Regions from separate parts of the Enterobacter sp. UPMP2061 genome, predicted to be linked through region 1. Evidence: predicted binding sites of a transcription regulator. Region 1 holds the regulator's gene; each other region holds the start of a gene.

Region 1 (3,090 bases):
GCGGGGCTGGAAACCAGGTATTGTTTCGCCAGTGACGATGCCAGATAACGGCCAGCGAAAGGCCACGCAGTGAGAGAAACACCGCCAGCGCCAGCCACAGACCATGATTACCGAGATACGGCAGGGTCAGCAGCGTCAGGCCGAACCCCGCCGCCGCCACGGCCATGCTGTTGCGCATCTCCGCCCCTCGCGTCGCACCAATAAACATGCCGTCCAGCAAATAGCACCACACGCCCACCACCGGTAATACTACCTGCCAGAGGATGTAGCGATCGGCCAGCTCACGTAGCGCGGGCAACGAGGTGAGTAGCGCGACAATATGCCCACCAAAACAGGCGTACACCAGTGCAAAGACCAGCGCTACCAGGCCCGCCTGACGACAGGCAGCACGCCAGATCTCACGTAACTGGCCGCTTTCACGCGCGCCATAGGCCTGCCCTGAATGCGCCTCCACGGCGTAAGCAAAACCATCCAGCGCGTAAGCGGTAAAGGTCAGTAATGTCATAAGCACTGCGTTGACGGCAACGATCTCAGGCCCAAGACGCGCACCAAAAACGGTTAATGCACCAAAGCAGAGTTGCAGCAGAAGCGAACGGAGCATGATGTCGCGATTAAGCGCCAGCAGCTTTCGAATGTTGCCGCGCCAGGCCGATTTCAGCAGATCCAGGGTGATACCGCGCATCGCCAGCACGCGCCAGACCATCCCCAAACCGATCAGCAGCGTACCGTACTCGGCAATCGCCGTGGCCAGCGCCGCGCCCCGGACGTTCATGTGCAGCCCCATCACCAGCCAGAGATCGAGCACAATGTTAAGCAGGTTGCCCACCACCAGCAGGATCACCGGCGCGCGGGCGTACTGCACGCCCAGCAGCCAGCCCAGCAGGACCAGGTTTGCCAGTGAAGCGGGCGCGCTGAGCCAGCGAATTTCGAGGAACCGCCGGGCCTGTTCCAGTACGGCATCGCTGCCGCCTACAATATGGAGCGCAAGATCAATCAGCGGCGTACGCAACAGAACGATTAACGCGCCGGCACCGAATGCCAGAATGAGCGGCTGAACCAGCGCACGCGCCAGACGCAGGGGATCTTTTGCACCATACGCCTGGGCCGTCAGGCCTGTCGTACTCATGCGCAGAAAAAGCAGCAGCATAAAGAGGAAGCTGGTCGCCGTTGCGCCGATCGCGACGCCGCCAAGATAAATCGGCGAATCGAGATGCCCGATAACCGCCGTATCCACCAGCCCCAGCAGAGGAACGGTAATATTGGAAAAAATCATCGGTAGCGCAAGACGCCACAACGCCTTATCGGCAGAAGTTAGCAATGCCATGGAAATTACCGGAATCAGAAAACAGGCCAGGCTGTAGAGGAACTACAGCCTGTCAGGAAGAGATTACAGCCATTCACCGTTGCGGATAACGCCGACCGCCAGCCCTTCAATAGAGAAGCTCTGCTCGCGGAGATCTACCACAATCGGGGAGAATTCATTGTTTTCAGGCAGAAGCTGCACGGTATTGCCTTGTTTTTTCAGGCGCTTAACCGTCACTTCATCATCAATGCGCGCCACCACGACTTGCCCGTTACGCACATCCTGCGTTTTGTGTACCGCCAGCAGATCGCCATCCAGAATACCGATATCTTTCATGGACATTCCGCTAACGCGCAGCAGGAAATCGGCGCTCGGCTTGAACATGCCTGGGTCAACCTGATAGTGCCCTTCGATGTGCTGCTGCGCCAGCAGAGGTTCACCTGCGGCAACGCGGCCCACCAGTGGAATACCGCTCTCTTCTTCCACAAGCAGACGAATGCCGCGTGAGGCGCCGGAAACAATCTCAATCACGCCCTTACGCGCCAGCGCTTTAAGGTGCTCTTCGGCAGCATTAGGAGAACGGAAGCCCAGACGCTGCGCAATTTCTGCACGCGTGGGTGGCATACCCGTCTGGCCGATATGATCCCGAATGAGATCAAACACCTCTTGCTGCCTGGTCGTTAACGCTTTCATACCGCCCCCTGGGTGTATATACAGTTATGCTGTGAGTATATACAGTCAAAGGCGATTTTGGAACCAAAAACTGCACAAAAAACCAGGGACTTAATTATTCCTCGAGGCTCATCGGAAATGCGACCAAAGCAGCGTGACCCAGGTGATCGCCGCAGTGATAATCGCCAGCAGTACGGCAGCGGAACCCATGTCTTTCGCCCGGCCAGACAGTTCATGGAATTCCGACCCGATTCGATCAACTACGGCCTCAATAGCGCTATTCAGAATTTCCACTATCATCACCAGAAGGACAGATCCGATGAGCAGTACGCGGGTGATAGCATCAACATCAAGGAAGCAGGCGATGACAACGGCAACGATTGCGGCAACCGCTTCCTGGCGGAAAGCGGCTTCATTAACCCATGCCGCGCGGAAACCTTTCCATGAATAACCGGCAGCTTTAATGATTCGAGTTAACCCAGTGGTATTATTGGCCATTAAAAGAACCTTTTATGATAAATAGCGTCTGTAACTAAAGCCGCAGCGCGTTTTGCTGCAACCTGAAGTATGACGGGTAACAACAGAAATTTTGCGCGCTTTCTGTTATCCTTGCGCCGCAATTGCATTATTAACCAGAGGCTTTACATCGTTTATGTCCGGCTGGCCACGAATTTACTACAAATTACTTAATTTACCATTAAGCGTCCTGGTAAAAAGTAAGTCTATCCCAGCAGAACCTGCGCTGGAATTAGGGCTCGATACGTCGCGCCCTATTATGTACGTTTTGCCTTATAACTCGAAGGCAGACCTGCTGACGCTTCGCGCTCAATGTCTGGCGCACGATTTACCTGACCCGCTTGAACCGCTGGAAGTCGACGGTACGCTGCTGCCGCGCTACGTGTTCATCCATGGCGGGCCGCGCGTGTTCACCTATTACACGCCGAAAGAAGAGTCCATTAAGCTGTTCCATGATTACCTCGATCTGCACCGCAGCAACCCCGATCTGGACGTGCAGATGGTGCCGGTGTCGGTGATGTTTGGCCGTCGTCCGGGGCGCGAAAAAGGGGAAGAGAACCCGCCGCTGCGTATGCTCAACGGCATTCAGAAGTTCTTCG
Region 2 (3,090 bases), on a different contig from region 1:
TACGATTAGCGTAATCTACAGTCCCAACACCAGTTGACGCTCCAGCTGCGGATCCAGCAAGGTGACGTGCAGCCCCACCAGCCTCACCCCTCGTCCGCCCCGCCGTTCTTCCCACGCCTTTTTCGCCGTCGCGATAAGATCCTCTTTGTTGAGGCGTGGCCAGACGTGCTCCTGCGTCGTCTGCTGAAAATCGTTAAATTTCAGTTTGATGCCCTGTCGGGCAATAAGCAGATCCGGTTTGACCTTCAGTAAGCGTCGTTCAAGCTCAGGATAAAGCTGTTCCGTAATAATGGTTTCACACTCGGTCCAGTCATGGATATCTTCGCTGAGCGTGCGTTCAACGCCGACCGATTTACGCAGCCGTTCGTTGTTCACATCCCGGTCATCAATGCCCTGACTGCGTTCCCACAGTACGCGGCCAAACTTGCCAAAACGCTTAAGCAGCAGCGCCAGATCGCTGCGCTGAACGTCTTCGCAGGTGCGTAGCCCCATACTTTCCAGCTTCGCGGCGGAGACTTTGCCCACGCCGGGGATTTTGCTGAGCGGCAGCGTCCTTAAAAACGCCGGAACCTCTTCCGGAGTGATGACGTACTGGCCGTTGGGCTTATTTAAATCGGAGGCGATTTTGGCGAGAAATTTGACCGGCGCGACGCCTGCCGATGCCGTCAGGTTCAGCTCGTTAAAAATAGTCTGGCGGATCTCCTGCGCCATCAGGGTGGCGGAGCCGTGGCAGTGCACGCTGTGGGTGACATCCAGATAGGCTTCATCCAGCGATAACGGTTCAATCAGTGAGGTGTAGCGGGAGAAGATCTCCCGAATGTGGCTCGATGCTTCTTTATAGGCATCAAAACGTCCGGGCAAAAGAGTGAGATGCGGGCACAGTTTCAGCGCCATCGCTGTCGGCATGGCGCTGCGTACACCGTATTTGCGAGCAGGATAGTTGGCGGTGCTGATGACACCGCGCTGAACCCGGCTGCCGCCAATGGCGATCGGAATATCCCGCAGCGCCGGGTTGTCACGCATCTCCACTGCGGCAAAAAAGCAGTCCATATCGACATGGATTATTTTGCGCATAGTAAGCCCTCACTTATTACTGGATAAGTATACAGTAAACAAATGAGGGTTGAGAAGTGCGCGCAGGAATTGTCGGGTGGCGGCGTTGCCTTACCCGACCTGGAAGACTAAATAATGCGTTGCTGCTCGCGAGCCATCCGCTTTTTCCGCGCATCGCACGGTTCCGGACAATCGCACACTTTTTCCATTCCGATGGAAGAGATGCCTCCGCAACTGCCTTGAATGCTTTTACGCTTGATGATCCAGCCTAAGGACATGCCGAAGATCACCAGCACAAACACCGCAAAGGTCGCCAGAAAAGTCAGCATAATCAGCCTCCGAAATCATCAAGCATGATGTTCTCATCTTCCACGCCAAGATCTTTTAGCATCTTAATCACGGCGGCGTTCATCATTGGCGGACCACACATATAGAACTCGCAGTCTTCCGGTGCCGGGTGCTGTTTGAGGTAATTTTCATACAGCACGTTGTGGATGAAGCCCGTATAGCCTGTCCAGTTATCTTCCGGCTGCGGATCGGATAGCGCCACATGGAAGGTAAAGTTAGGGTTATCACGCGCCAGTTGTTCAAACTCATCGTCATAGAACATTTCGCGCAGTGAACGCGCCCCGTACCAGAAGCTGATCTTACGCTTGCTGCCAAGTCGTTTGAGCTGGTCAAAAATATGCGAACGCATCGGCGCCATACCCGCACCGCCGCCGATAAAGACCATCTCCGCGTCAGTATCTTTGGCAAAGAATTCGCCGAACGGGCCGGAAATCGTCACTTTGTCGCCAGGCTTGAGGGACCAGATATACGACGACATGACGCCAGGAGGGGCATCAGGCACATTCGGTGGCGGCGTGGCGATACGCACGTTGAGCATAATAATGCCCTTCTCTTCCGGATAGTTAGCCATGGAATAGGCGCGAAGCGCGGGCTCTTTTACCTCGGAAACAAAGCGGAAGAGGTTAAATTTATCCCAGTCTGCCCGGTACTCCTCGGGCACGTCGATGTCAGCATACGCGACGGTGTGTGCCGGACATTCAATCTGGATATACCCACCCGCACGGAACGGGACGCTCTCCCCTTCAGGGACACGCAGCTTGAGCTCTTTGATGAACGTGGCTTTGTTATCGTTAGAGATAACTTCGCACTCCCATTTTTTCACGCCGAAGATCTCCTCCGGCAGCTCAATCTTCATGTTCTGGCGCACAGCGACCTGGCACGCCAGACGGCATCCCTCTTTCGCTTCACGCTTCGTGATATGCGACAGTTCCGTTGGCAGAATATCACCGCCGCCCTCTTTGACCGTCACACGGCACTGGCCACAGGAGCCACCGCCGCCACAGGCAGACGAGACAAAAATCCCGTTGCCGGAGAGCGTGTTAAGCAGCTTATCCCCTGCCGGGGTACGGATCTGATTCTGCGGATCGTCATTGATATCAATGATCACATCCCCGGAATTGACCAGCTTCGCACGCGCCGCCAGGATCAGCCCTGACAGCACCAGTACTATCAGCGTGAACATCACCACGCCAAGAATAATTTCCATCTGTTAGCCCTTATAGCTGCACACCGGAGAAGGACATAAAGCCCAACGCCATCAGGCCGGTGGTGATAAAGGTGATCCCTAAGCCACGAAGCCCCGCAGGTACGTTGGCATATTTCATTTTTTCACGGATCCCCGCCATGGTGACAATCGCCAGCATCCAGCCGATACCGGAACCGAAGCCATACACAACCGATTCACTGAAGTTGTAATCGCGCTGAACCATAAACGAGACGCCGCCAAAAATGGCGCAGTTCACGGCGATCAGCGGCAGGAAGATCCCCAGCGCGTTGTACAGCGACGGGAAGTATTTATCGAGGATCATCTCTAGGATCTGAACAAGCGCCGCAATCACTCCGATAAAGGTGATGAAGTTCAGGAAGCTAAGATCAACCCCCTCCACCAGCGCGCCATCGCGCAGCACGAAGTTGAATACCAGGTTGTTAATGGGAACGGAAAGCCCCAGCACAACGGTAACTGCCACG
Region 3 (3,090 bases), on a different contig from region 1:
CCGGTTTCCTTTTTTTGACATACAGACTGCGTCAGGAACCTCCCGACAAAGGAATATAAACATGGCAGAGGGAAGGCAAAAGGGGAAGGAAAAAATCAAAAAGGCCAGCAAGCTACTGACCTTTATCTGTTTAACGCTCGATGATCTGGGAGACTTCGTCGCGATTAATCTGCATTTGATTGCCTTCGCGATCGCGGTAACTCACCAGACCGGTATCGTCGTCGACTTCGGGTTTGCCATCGGTCAGGATCATACGACCATCTTTCGTTGACATGACATAGTCGCTGCTGCAACCCGATACCGCAAACGCTAAACCGACTGCTGAGATAATTACTGCCCATTTTTTCATCGTTCTCATCCTCACCTGGCTCGTATCAAATCATAGTGTAGTAATAACCTGATATTACGACAGGTGAAAGGGGGGAAATCTTAAAAAGGAGGAGATTATGTTAGCCGGAGCGCAAAATTGGTAAAAAACTATGTTTTCAACAGGAAGTGGCGTGCCAGCAGCGCCCCGGTGAAATTCTTTTTAAGATAGAAACCGCGCGGCAGCGTCAGGATCGGTTCGCCCTGTGCGCCTACCGCTTCAGTGAGCGCTTTGCTGTTGGCGGCTTTGGGACGAAGTTGCAGCACTTCGCCATGCCGGGCGGTGATACGCTCAACCTGTCCCAGCACAATCATGTCCATCAGCTCTTCCCAGTCCTGGGAAAGCTGTCTCTCCTCTTCTTCATTCGGGCTCCAGAGCAGCGGGGCGCCAACGCGACGCTCAGCCAGCGGGATCTGCCTGTCGCCCTCAACGGGTACCCACAACACCCGCTTCAGCTTATGCCTGACGTGGCTGGTTTCCCATGTCACTCCGCTGTTACCCGTGAGCGGCGCAACGCAGACAAAGGTGGTTTCCAGCGGCCGTCCCTGGCTATCGATGGGGATCGTCTTCAGTTCCACCCCCAGCGCCGCAAAATCTTGCTCGGGTTTACTGCCCGCGCTTGCGCCCAGCCAGCGTTCCAGCAACACGCCGATCCAGCCCTTATCACGCTTTAGATCGTTAGGTATCGTCAACCCCGCCATCACGGCCAGCTCGCCCAGTGAATAGCCTGCCAGGCGTTGTGCCTGCTGGAGCAACTGGGCTTCACTGACGGGAGGAGAGAGCAGTGGGGCGAGAGAATGCATGCTAACGACCTTTTGATTAAAAAATGAGCTGATATTTTATCCCTTGTGGACAGAGTTTACCTTTTTCTGTGCACCTATTCCATGTGGATGATTTATATCATCTTTTTTAGAATATAATCCGTCCCGCGGCGGCTAAAAAACAGGTTGTGCAATTCTGGTCACTGACAATAAACAGGATCTTACACCATGTTATCCACAGAAAAATGGGATAACTGGGAATAACTGCCACTACTGTTTCAATTTACAGCCTTGACGTGCGATGAAAATCGAATTTTCACACAAATTGTGCCTAACTTATTGGCACAAACTGTGGATAAAACCGACGCTGTTCGATCTTTCATCAGCAGGAGGATCTTTGATGTGATGATCGTCACGTTTATCGCCCTGGATACCCTTAATTTCAATATAATCATATGAATTTAAATGATTTATTATAAGCGGGGTAAATTGGCGGCTCGTCGGGCTACAAGGTTGTTCATCGGTAATTCCGCACTTCTTCACAACTATATCCACAGAAAAGGTGAATAAAAATGGTCTCTGTCGCCCGCATCTGTTTATAACTCCGCACTAAATTGTGAGTTATTCAAATGTTATTAGGTTGCAGGCCTGTAAGAGAGTGGTTTACCGCCTCCCTGTAGTGTGAAACAATCATTCATATATCAGATTTAGTTTGGGGTAGTCCGGTGATTGATGACGATGGCTACCGCCCAAACGTAGGAATAGTAATTTGTAATCGTCAGGGCCAGGTGATGTGGGCCCGGCGATATGGTCAGCACTCCTGGCAGTTCCCGCAAGGCGGGATCAATCCCGGAGAGTCCCCAGAACAAGCGATGTACCGGGAGCTGTTTGAAGAGGTTGGTTTAAGCCGAAAAGATGTTCGCATCCTGGCTTCGACCCGCAACTGGTTGCGTTACAAGTTACCGAAACGTTTGGTGCGTTGGGACACAAAGCCGGTTTGTATCGGCCAGAAACAGAAGTGGTTTCTTTTGCAGTTGGTGGGCAACGATTCAGATATCAATATGCAAACCAGCAGCACGCCAGAGTTTGATGGCTGGCGCTGGGTAAGCTACTGGTATCCGGTTCGTCAGGTCGTGTCATTTAAGCGCGATGTATATCGTAGGGTGATGAAAGAGTTCGCAAGTGTCGTGATGCAGCTTCAGGAGACGCCTCCGAAGCCACAGAGCGCACCTGCCTGGCGACGTAAAAGAGGTTAAGCTACGCAAATCATGCTCACCCGCTTGCGAGAAATAGTTGAAAAGGTTGCCAGTGCGCCTCGCCTCAACGAGGCGCTGAATATTCTGGTGACGGACATCTGTCTTGCGATGGAAACCGAGGTCTGTTCGGTCTACCTGGCCGACCATGACCGACGTTGCTACTACCTGATGGCAACCCGCGGTTTAAAAAAACCACGGGGACGCACCGTCACGCTCGCGTTTGATGAAGGTATTGTTGGCCTGGTCGGGCGACTGGCGGAGCCAATCAACCTTGCCGATGCGCAAAAACATCCCAGCTTCAAATATATCCCTTCCGTCAAAGAGGAGCGGTTCCGCGCTTTCCTTGGCGTGCCGATTATTCAGCGCCGTCAACTGCTTGGCGTGCTTGTTGTCCAGCAACGAGAGTTGCGGCAGTACGACGAAAGCGAGGAGTCTTTCCTCGTCACGCTGGCAACGCAGATGGCTGCGATCCTCTCCCAGTCTCAGCTGGCAGCCCTTTTTGGGCAGTATCGTCATACCCGCATCCGCGCGCTTCCGGCCTCGCCGGGCGTCGCGATTGCCGAAGGCTGGATGGATGCCACGCTCCCCCTGATGGAGCAGGTCTATGAAGCCTCGACGCTGGATGAAGCGCTTGAGCGCGAACGGCTTACCGCTGCGCTGGAAGAGGCGGCGAATGAGTTTCGTCGCTACAGCAAACGCTTTGCCG
Region 4 (3,090 bases), on a different contig from region 1:
CCGGCTACCTGGCAAACCCGAAGGAGGTGTGAGATGGGAAGTGGATGGCATGAATGGCCGCTGGTGATCTTCACCGTTTTCGGGCAGTGCGTGGCCGGCGCGTTAATCGTGATGGGCTTCGTCTGGCTTAAGGAAAATGATGACAAGGCCAGAATGCGCATCGTGCGCAGCCTGTTTTTTCTCTGGCTGGTAATGGGTATTGGGTTTATGGCCTCGGTACTGCATCTTGGCTCCCCGCTGCGTGCCTTCAACTCGCTTAACCGCGTGGGCGCGTCAGCGCTGAGTAATGAGATCGCGGCGGGTTCGATCTTCTTTGCCGTGGGCGGTTTCTGGTGGCTGGTGTCGGTTATCGGTAAAATGCCCCCAGCTTTGGGCAAAATCTGGCTGGTTGTCAGCCAGATCCTGGGCATCGTTTTTGTCTGGGCGATGACCCGGGTCTATCAGATTGAGACTGTCCCGACCTGGTATACGGGTTACACCACGCTGAGCTTCTTCCTGACGATGGTTCTGGCTGGTCCTCTGCTGGCCGCGCTGCTGCTGCGCGTTGCAAACGTGACATTCAAAAGTACTCTTGCCGCGTCAGTCAGCGCACTGGCACTTATCGTCTGCGTGGCGGTCGTCGTGTTGCAAAGCAATACGCTGGGGACGATACAGAGTTCCATCCAGCAGGCTAACGCCCTGCTTCCGGATTATGGTTCGCTTCAGGTATGGCGCATCGCGTTGCTGGCAGCGGGTTTAGGCTGCTGGATCTGCCCGCTGATTCGTCGTCAGGAGCCAAAAACGCTCGGCCTGGTTGCAGGTGTCGTGCTGGTGGCGCTGGGTGAACTGATTGGTCGTGGGCTATTTTATGGTCTGCATATGACCGCAGGGTTAGCAATTGCAGGTTAACACAGGTGCGCGGGGCTACCCGCGCGCAAGTAAGGAAAGTTGTAATGAATGACGTCTCACACCGCGAATCGTTCGCGTTCAGCGCCCGGGTACTGGGCGCGCTGTTTTATTTCGCTCCAGACAGCGAGCAGACCGCGCCGCTGGTGAGTGCCCTGACCGCAGGTGACTGGGTTCAGGACTGGCCGCTGGCGGAGGAAAATCTGCTGCCTGTCGCCAGTATGTTTAAGACCCCATCGGATGAAGCGTTGAAAGACGCCTGGCAGCGTCTGTTTATTGGCCCGTATGCCCTGCCCGCCCCCCCGTGGGGCTCGGTCTGGCTTGATCGCGAGTCCGTGCTGTTTGGCGATTCGACCCTCGCGTTGCGTCAGTGGATGCGTGAAAACCATATCGCCTTTGAGATGCAGCAGAATGAGCCCGAAGATCATTTCGGAACGTTGCTGATGCTGGCGGCATGGCTTGCCGAGAACGGTCGCGAAACAGAACGCGACCAGCTTCTTGCCTGGCATCTGCTGCCATGGAGCACGCGTTTCCTTAGCGTATTCGTTGAAAACGCGGCCCATCCGTTCTACACCGCGCTGGGTAAACTTGCCCAGCTGACGCTGGCGGAATGGCAGTCCACTTTGCTGATCCCGATTGCCGAAAAAACGCTGTACCGATAACAGCACCTGGCTTGTCCACCCGTTGTGCAGGCCAGGCTCGCACATTTTTGCTGCAACACAACGTCACAACTGCTATACTGTATATAATTACAGTATACGGGGGGTGCACAATGGCTGTTGAAACAAAATTTGTTGTCGTAAGAAAAGGTGAAGAAAAAATGACATTTGCCAGTAAGAAAGAGGCTGACGCTCACGACAAGCTGCTCGATATGGCAGAAGCGTTTACCGACTGGCTGTTGCAAAGCGGAATGCAGATGGATGAAACGCAGGCGGAGAACCTTGGTCTTTATCTCGCCGAGCAGAAAGAGTCCGTGCAGCATATCCTGCGTACCAGCAAGCTTCCCGAGCTCAATGCTGAAACGGATAAAACAGCATCAGATGCGGACAGCAGCAAAAAAATCCGGGCCGTCAAAGCCGCCTGATCGTCAGAACGTCTCATCACCTGTTCTGCCGCCGCGGGCCGGAAACGGCTCGCGGCTTTATTAAGGTCGGCTGAACCTTATATTCATCAACCGTAACCCTGAAAATACGTCCTGTTATCTTGATTTGTCCGCCTCAACGTTTACGCTGATATTCAGCCTTTTTGCTTCCATGGTTATCATTGTTTTGGCCAGGTCCTTATCGCCCCCGTGCACTTTATCTATCAGATCCTGTACAAGGGTCATCATCAGGAAGTTTTTATTTGCAGGATAGAAATCTGTCGTAGTGATCCCGTTATCCTTCAGGCGCTGATGCGCCACCGTCTCTGTATCTGCGATTATTTCAGCTACTTTCTCATGCATGATCTCGATCTGCTCGAAAACAATGCGGTTAATCATTTCAATCTGTTCTGGCGTAAAATTCGGTTCCATTATTTCCCCTCGTCAGGCGTATGTTAAAAACACGTGAATCACACGTTGAGCGCCTCTGAATGGTGCGGTAAATTATCACACAACTCTTGTAACTCGTTGATCAGCCTGGCCACATGGAAACCGTCACAGACAGAATGATGGACCTGAACGGCGAAAGGCAACAAGACCTTTCCATCCTGGTTATAGTATTTTCCAAACGTGAACATGGGCGCAAAAAAATTCCGCATGTTAGCGACGTTGACGTTGAAACTGCTAAAGCTGACCCACGGAATATCCGATATGAAGAATATATTCTCCCGGGACTCTTCTTTAGGCCAGTAAGCAAGGATATTGCCATAGCGGGCAACATCTTCTGCATAAACGCGCTGAAAATGGTGAATATTTCCATCGTAATGACTCCATAACGATGAAAATGTCTCCGTTTCTTTATGGAAAAGGGTATAGCTTGGATGAACCTCATTCCATATTACAAGCTCATCATCCTTCATGGCCATACGGAATTCCGGATGCCGGTTTACGACGTCAGAAATAAGGGAAATAATCGCAGGATAAAATTTCCAGCCAACCTCTTTGATATGCTTTAGCAGCACGGTAATGTCCAGCTGAACCGTTTGGTTAAATGTAGATTGAGCAAAGCCCTGAAATACTTCAAAGTGTTCCTTTCTTGCCCAACGTGATAAGTCAACTAACGT

The links. Region 1 encodes LexA, which represses DNA repair genes until DNA is damaged. Its sites were predicted from a motif close to TNCTGTATGTACATACAGNA; they were not measured.
Region 2: the regulator LexA is predicted to act here: its motif matches at 1,092-1,111, upstream of dinB (DNA polymerase IV).
Region 3: the regulator LexA is predicted to act here: its motif matches at 1,400-1,419, upstream of mutH (DNA mismatch repair endonuclease MutH).
Region 4: the regulator LexA is predicted to act here: its motif matches at 1,623-1,642, upstream of ACWKXX_RS19645 (YebG family protein).

Annotation. Positions count from the first base shown of each region.
Region 1 is NZ_JBSKJP010000013.1:72,845-75,934, forward strand. It holds gene dinF (MATE family efflux transporter DinF) at 1-1,324, opposite strand, end outside; gene lexA (transcriptional repressor LexA) at 1,388-1,996, opposite strand; gene ACWKXX_RS19405 (diacylglycerol kinase) at 2,105-2,473, opposite strand; gene plsB (glycerol-3-phosphate 1-O-acyltransferase PlsB) at 2,628-3,090, shown strand, end outside.
Region 2 is NZ_JBSKJP010000001.1:19,758-22,847, reverse strand. It holds gene dinB (DNA polymerase IV) at 16-1,074, opposite strand; gene nqrM ((Na+)-NQR maturation NqrM) at 1,182-1,382, opposite strand; gene nqrF (NADH:ubiquinone reductase (Na(+)-transporting) subunit F) at 1,385-2,608, opposite strand; gene nqrE (NADH:ubiquinone reductase (Na(+)-transporting) subunit E) at 2,619-3,090, opposite strand, start outside.
Region 3 is NZ_JBSKJP010000010.1:129,858-132,947, reverse strand. It holds gene ACWKXX_RS17765 (YgdI/YgdR family lipoprotein) at 131-349, opposite strand; gene mutH (DNA mismatch repair endonuclease MutH) at 478-1,170, opposite strand; gene rppH (RNA pyrophosphohydrolase) at 1,854-2,384, shown strand; gene ptsP (phosphoenolpyruvate--protein phosphotransferase) at 2,397-3,090, shown strand, end outside.
Region 4 is NZ_JBSKJP010000014.1:16,875-19,964, reverse strand. It holds gene ACWKXX_RS19660 (DMSO/selenate family reductase complex B subunit) at 1-32, shown strand, start outside; gene ACWKXX_RS19655 (dimethyl sulfoxide reductase anchor subunit family protein) at 34-888, shown strand; gene dmsD (Tat proofreading chaperone DmsD) at 933-1,547, shown strand; gene ACWKXX_RS19645 (YebG family protein) at 1,658-1,969, shown strand; gene ACWKXX_RS19640 (hypothetical protein) at 2,084-2,398, opposite strand; gene catA (type A chloramphenicol O-acetyltransferase) at 2,437-3,090, opposite strand, start outside.